Prosthecobacter debontii: one gene and its partner. The main gene of each other region encodes a partner of the protein of the gene in region 2 in a complex. Links are inferred from orthologs where the notes say so. Each region holds a gene or a part of one and is shown on either strand. Other genes may lie near its edges. The genes, in order: xseB and xseA.

Region 1 (3,074 bases), on a different replicon or contig from region 2:
CGATATCTGCGCCATCCGCCACCACCTCGGCTTTTCCGATCTCGAGGAGCTGCGGCTTCGCCTTCGGAGTAACACCCGGGCCATTGCCACGAGGATAACGAATGGCGATCGGCCCTTTATCGTAATTAGCCATCGTCCAGAGCATATCCACAAACTCGTCTTCATCCTTCGGCTGCATGTGAACTAGCCCAGGAATGCCCCGGAGATAAGAGATATCGAACAGGCCGTGGTGAGTCGGGCCGTCATCACCGCTCAAACCACCGCGGTCCATGCACAGGCGCACGGGCAGATGTTGGATCGCCATGTCATGAATGATCATGTCGATGGCACGCTGCATGAAGGTCGAATAGATGGTTAGGAAAGGACGCAGCCCCTGAGTCGCCATACCGCAGGCAAAGAGGGCAGCGTGCTCCTCGGCGATCCCGACATCAAAGTAACGCTCAGGGATTTCTTTTTTGAACGCCATCAAGCCCGTGCCACCCGGCATGGCTGCCGTAATGGCGACGATCTTTGGATCTTCTTTGGCAAAGTCGGTCACCGTCCGGGCATAAATCTGCGAATAGGTCGGCTTATCGGTCGCCTGAACCTCGCCTGTCTCGATGTTGTATTTGCCCAGTCCATGGAATTTACCTGGATCTTCGAGGGCTGGTTTATAACCGCGGCCCTTCTCGGTCAGGATGTGCAGGATGACCGGCTCGTTTTGATTCTTCAGAAACTCGAAGGTCTGGATCAGCAGAGGGATATCATGGCCATCGATCGGGCCGTAATAACGGATGCCGAACTCCTCAAACAAAACACTGCGGTTGTGAGCGCCTTCGCTCTGAGGAAGCAGGAGTCCTTTAGCCGAATTTTCCACCCGCTCGGCCAGCTTACGAGCTCCGCCGCCGAGGACGAACTCCACAAACTTGGCCGCCTTGTCGTGCAGGTTGGTGAAACCCGGGTGGGTGGCGATGGTATTGAAATATTTGGCAATCGCCCCGACGTTCCGATCAATGCTCCACTCATTGTCGTTGAGCACCGTAATCAGGCGCTTCGTGTGTGAAGAGATGTTATTCAGCGCTTCAAACACGGGGCCGCAGGTAAAAGCCGCATCTCCTGAGACGCACACGACGTGCTCATCGCCACCTTTCAGATCGCGAGCCGAGGCCATCCCCAGAGCAGCGCCCAGGGCGGTGCCAGCATGCCCTGCTCCGTAGCAATCGTGCTCGCTTTCACTGCGCAGTAAAAAGCCATTCAGCCCCTCATACTGGCGGATGGTGTGGATCTTATCCCAGCGCCCAGTCAGCATTTTATGGACATATCCCTGGTGGGCGACGTCAAAGACGAACTTGTCCTTCGGGGTATCAAACACCCGATGCATGGCGATGGTTAACTCCACCACGCCCAGGTTAGGCCCGAGATGCCCCCCGGTCTGGCTAAGGGTCTCGATCAGGGTGGAGCGGATCTTTTCAGCCAAGGCTGGGAGCTTTTCCAGCGGCAGGGCTTTGAGATCAGCAGGGCAAGTGATGTCTGGCAGGGTGGTGTCCACGTGATATGTCAAAAAAGTCGGATGTCGTCAGGATCTTCTTCAGACTCAACAGGTTTTTTCCTGCGAGCCGGAGAAGCTGGCCGTGATTTTTCCTCGGGGAGGGAGGCTTCAACCAAGGCGGGATCGAAGGCCGCTGTGGTGGCTTTGCCTTCGGCATCAGCCGTAATGATCTCGACCCGCCGACGGGCGTTTTCAATGCGCTGACGGCAAACTTTCAGAAGGCGCATGCCTTCTTCATAGCTGGCCACCATTTCATCCAGCGGTAAACGATCCCCTTCCATCTGCGCAACGATCTCCTCCAGGCGTTCCATAGCCTGTTCAAAAGAGATGTCGGAAGGTTGGGATGCGCTCATGCAAAAAAGGATGCTCGAAGGGGGGCGCATTATCAGGACAGACACCGCCCCCGCAAGCACGAAAACCAGCGTTATTCACAAGACCAAACCTGTCTTGATTCATTTCGCGCCCCTTTCTATGCTATCGCCAGCCATGAGACACCTGTTTTTAACCCTACCGCTTTTTCTGATCGCCAGCCTTTCGCCAGTTCATGCCAACCCCGAAATCCCCGTGGCTGTGGCCCAGAGTTTCGGTTCGGCCATTGCCAATAATCTCCTGCTGCTCAAAGGCACCGGGACCACTGGCGAACCCACCGAATGGACCGCCTACTCCCGCGATGCCTTCCGGCCTGAAGAAGTCCTGCGTATCTCAGTGAAACTCGAAGCGGGTCAATGGCAAGCCCAAGCCGCAGGGGCGGGCTCTCGTGTCCTCGACCGTGTGCCTGGTAAACTTCTGGACTTCTCGAAGGTGCGGTATCGCAGCGCCGATGCCCGCATCATCGCTGCCAAATCCGCTGCTCTAGCCCAAGCCACCTTTGCCAGCATCGACTACCAACTGGCCAGCAATTCCGAGACCGGCCTCCCTGAATGGGGCCTCGCCTTGAAGGATAACACGGGTTACGAAGTCGGATTCATCGTGATCTCGGCTGAAACAGGGGCGGTAAGCTTCCAAGATTGGACACCTAAAGTCCCATCCTCGACAGTCACTGCCGAAGGCGAAGAAGGCGAACGCGCGGCCAAAGCGGTCAAACGAGCCGCTCGCAAAGCCTGGGATTGGACGGATAACGCCCGCAAAGAAACCCGCGGCTTTTTTCGCGAGCTCTTCCGCTGACCCCTCACTTCACAAACACCACTGACTGTTTGAGTGGTCAAGTAAGGCATCAGACTACATTTTCAGTGATTTATTTGCATCTATTAGAGGTCAAACCTGTTTTTACACCTTGACGCCTATGGTGAAGGTTAGCATTACTGCGCTGCTCCCTCTGCACGCAGTGGGATGCACGCATCAGTCTCCTCCCGAACACCACACGCTGCTATGATTCACGGAGTTATCTCTTCCTCCAAATACGCACTGCGACCGCTTTTGGTCGCCCTGTTTATGTCCGCTGCCACAGTCGGTAGCCAAGCCCAAGTGGCTCTGGACTCCCCGGCCGCCGTCGGACGTAAAATCGTCCGTGAAGTCGACGTCGTTTATAAAGGTGCCGCCACCATGG
Region 2 (3,207 bases):
GCGGGTCCTGCCAAAAAGGGAATCAAAAAAGAAAAAGGCGGAACCCTTGGGGAGTTCCGCCTTTTGGCTACAAACACCTAACTGAATCAAAATCAGGCCGCATCTTTCTTGGGCGCGTCAGCCTCCTTCTTGGGAGACTCTCCTTCGAATTCTGGGCGCTCCTTACCTGGAGCTTTGTCACCATCTTGTGAAGGGGGACGGCGGAAGCCGCCTTCACCACCGCCATCGGGCCCTCGACGGGGACCACCTTCACCACCAGGGCGCCGATCTCCGTCACCTGGACCACGTCCGAAGCCTGGCCCCCCCTGCCCGCCTGGGCCACGCATCATATTGCGGATCCGCTCCATTCCAGCTCGCATCTCGTCTTTGGTGAGTTTGCCATCGGCATTTTCGTCCACCCGAGAAAAGCGAGTTTCGATCTCCTGTTTGGAGAATTCCACATACTCTTCTTTGCTGACGGAACCATCTGCGTCTTTATCCATGCGGCCAAAGATTTCGTCCATGGGTGGGCCGCCGGGGCCTCCTGGAGGGCCACCTTCTGGACGACGCCCGCCTTCGGGGGGTTGTGGGCGCTCTCCATCAGGTCTTGCTCCTCCCTCGGGAGAGCCGCCCGGTGGACGGCGGAAACCACCTTCCTTGCCCTCCCCATCGGGCCGACGAAAACCGCCACCTTCACCTGGGCGCCCACCGCGCATGCCTTCCCGCATCTTCTCTGCCACGGAGGCCATTTCAGCCTGGTCCACGTAGCCATCGCTATTCGTGTCCATGCGGGCGAAACGCTCGTCGTTTCCTTCGCGCTGAGACATCGCACCAAATTCTTCCTTGCTGATCTTGCCGTCACCATTGGCATCCGCCCGCTTCAAAAACTCGGCGAGACGGCCACCGCCGCGGCCTTCGCCTTCAGGAGGCGGACCTTTGGGGGCACCTTCTTGAGCGAAGGCAAGACTGGCGCTCAGAGAGAGTAGGCCCAGGAAACAAAAAGGGGTCTTGGATGATTTCATAGTTGGATAGGCTGAGTGTTATCGACAGCACTCACTCCAACCCAGAAGGCTCAAATCGGTTGCGCAACCTTTCAAAAAAAATCGTCCTCTCATTGAACGATACTTCTCACCTCGCCTTTTTGAAGACGTGTGATCAGCACCTGCCCGTCCGCAATTTCATCCGCGTCGCGCAATACCCTGCCCTCTTCATTGGTTGTGTAGGAAAAGCCTCGAGCCAGGATCGATTCAGGACCGAGATTGCGGAGCACATCCGTGCGTGCTTTCACTCGATCTTCGAGTCGGTCTAACCGATGAATCAGTTGCTGTTGCAACCGTTGAGCTTGCTGCGCCACCCGATGCTCAGACTCACTCAAAAGCACGCGCGGATGATGAGCCATCAGCACTTGCTGCCGCTCAACGAGCTGATCCAGTAGGTCTTGCAAGCTCAGCCTCGAGGCATCTTTCATCCGATACTCGATGTCATCCGCCGTCTGCTCAGCGGCTTGGAGCTGATGCTCGGGTGCCGTCTTCAAAGCACCGCGAGCCATGAAATCCAAGACCTGCTCATGATGCGTGAGCGTGTAGTCCATACGCGAGCTGATCTGTCGAGACAGCGACTCGAAATGCCTCATCAGTTCCGCGCGATCTGGAGCCAACAGCTCCGCTGCCGCACTGGGTGTAGGCGCACGCAGATCGGCGACAAAATCGGCAATCGTGAAATCAATTTCATGCCCCACGGCTGAGATCACAGGAATCCGTGAGTCAAAGATAGCCCGCGCGAGAGACTCTTCATTGTAGGCCCAGAGATCTTCTATGCTACCGCCGCCCCGTCCGATCACGATCGTGTCCGGTTGTGGTATCCCGTGCCGCTCAGCTTCATTCAGGACTCTCAATGCCTGAATCGTTTCTCGTTCCACGCCTTGGCCTTGGACCCGCACCGGATAAACCATGACGTGAATCCATGGAGCCCTGCGAGTCAAGATATTCAGCATGTCCTGAATCGCCGCCCCCGTGGGTGAGGTTACAAGCGCCACCACACGCGGATATTTGGGGATGGCTTGCTTGTGCTCGGCATCGAAGAGCCCCTCTTCATAGAGACTCTTTTTCAAAGCCTCAAACCGGGCCTGGAGGCTTCCCTGGCCCTTCATTTGGGCCTGCTTCACCACCATCTGATACTGACCACGTGCTTCATAGACGGAGATAGTTCCGTAGAGCTGCACCTGCGCCCCTTCCGTCAGCCTCACCCCTGTACGGGCCGATCCGCGAAACATCACACAGGCAAGCTGAGCACCGGCATCCTTCAGGGTGAAATACTGATGCCCGCTACTCTGGAGTCGATGATTGCTGATCTCCCCCTCCACCCACACGCTGCCGATGCGGCCCTCCAACACATCGCGAATCTCACGCGTGAGCTGGGTGACGGAGAGGACATCTTCAGGTTCGGTCATGTTCTCGTGTCTCTAGCGTGGCCCCGCTCCACTGCCAGCAAGAAAATAGCTGGATTAAAACCGCCCCATAAAAAAGCTCCACACCGCACCTGCAGTGCCGAGCCAGCAGCGCCCCACTTCGATCAATCCCAATCCTGGCGTCGGCGAGGCGGCAATGAACAACCCAATGATCAACATCACATTCACGAGAAAGATGAGCAGCATAGAAAAGAACTCGCCATTCCGCTGCAGGTCACTCTGCTCGATCACCACCGTCTTCCAGGTGAAGGTGGCATGAAAGCACCACGTCAGGCCGAGTAAGATGTAGAAAAACCAGACGGGTTTAAAACGCAGCGCCGTTTCTCCCAGAGAGAGGTGATGCATGCCGTGGAGATTCCATACCATCCCAGCGACTCCAAAAAGGATGAGCACGACCAATGAATAAAAGGGCAAGAGGTAAGGAGCCAGGGTGATCCAGGTGTTCGACTTATTCGTCTCCACATAGCCTCCGGTCGCGGAGAAGTCCCAATCCAAAATCTTTCCACCGAAAGCGCGTGCCACCAAGAGATGACTCACTTCATGGCCGAACACATAACTCCGAACAGGACGCCAACCTGTGACATACCCCACCGTCCAAGCCACGGCTCCGATCATGAAAAATATCACCTCCTCGGAACGCCAGAACTCCAGTCGGAACACGGCACGCGATAGCATTTCTACCAGCGTCAGCGCTGTCACCAGTCCCAGGGGAAATAACAACAGCACCGCGATCAATCGCTTCAGTTTTTTGATTTTCTCAT

The links.
Region 1: the proteins of xseA (region 2) and xseB are in contact, whole or in part, in a cryo-EM structure (PDB 8TXR), measured with the Escherichia coli proteins. The link is inferred for Prosthecobacter debontii from one-to-one orthologs.

The regions. Positions count from the first base shown.
Region 1 is NZ_FUYE01000016.1:17,009-20,082, reverse strand. What follows is about bases 210-2,963. They hold xseB (exodeoxyribonuclease VII small subunit), read right to left. Parts: upstream 1,882-2,963; coding sequence 1,537-1,881; downstream 210-1,536. Other genes in these bases: bamA (outer membrane protein assembly factor BamA), read left to right, coding at 2,960-2,963; B5D61_RS19540 (hypothetical protein), read left to right, coding at 2,015-2,692; dxs (1-deoxy-D-xylulose-5-phosphate synthase), read right to left, coding at 210-1,528. Also shown: more of dxs, read right to left, coding at 1-209; more of bamA, read left to right, coding at 2,964-3,074. UniProt on the Escherichia coli protein: Bidirectionally degrades single-stranded DNA into large acid-insoluble oligonucleotides, which are then degraded further into small acid-soluble oligonucleotides.
Region 2 is NZ_FUYE01000004.1:24,136-27,342, reverse strand. The notes cover bases 260-3,146. They hold xseA (exodeoxyribonuclease VII large subunit), read right to left. Parts: upstream 2,429-3,146; coding sequence 1,091-2,428; downstream 260-1,090. Other genes in these bases: B5D61_RS06850 (hypothetical protein), read right to left, coding at 2,483-3,146; B5D61_RS06860 (EF-hand domain-containing protein), read right to left, coding at 260-1,001. In the rest of the region: more of B5D61_RS06860, read right to left, coding at 93-259; more of B5D61_RS06850, read right to left, coding at 3,147-3,207. UniProt on the Escherichia coli protein: Bidirectionally degrades single-stranded DNA into large acid-insoluble oligonucleotides, which are then degraded further into small acid-soluble oligonucleotides.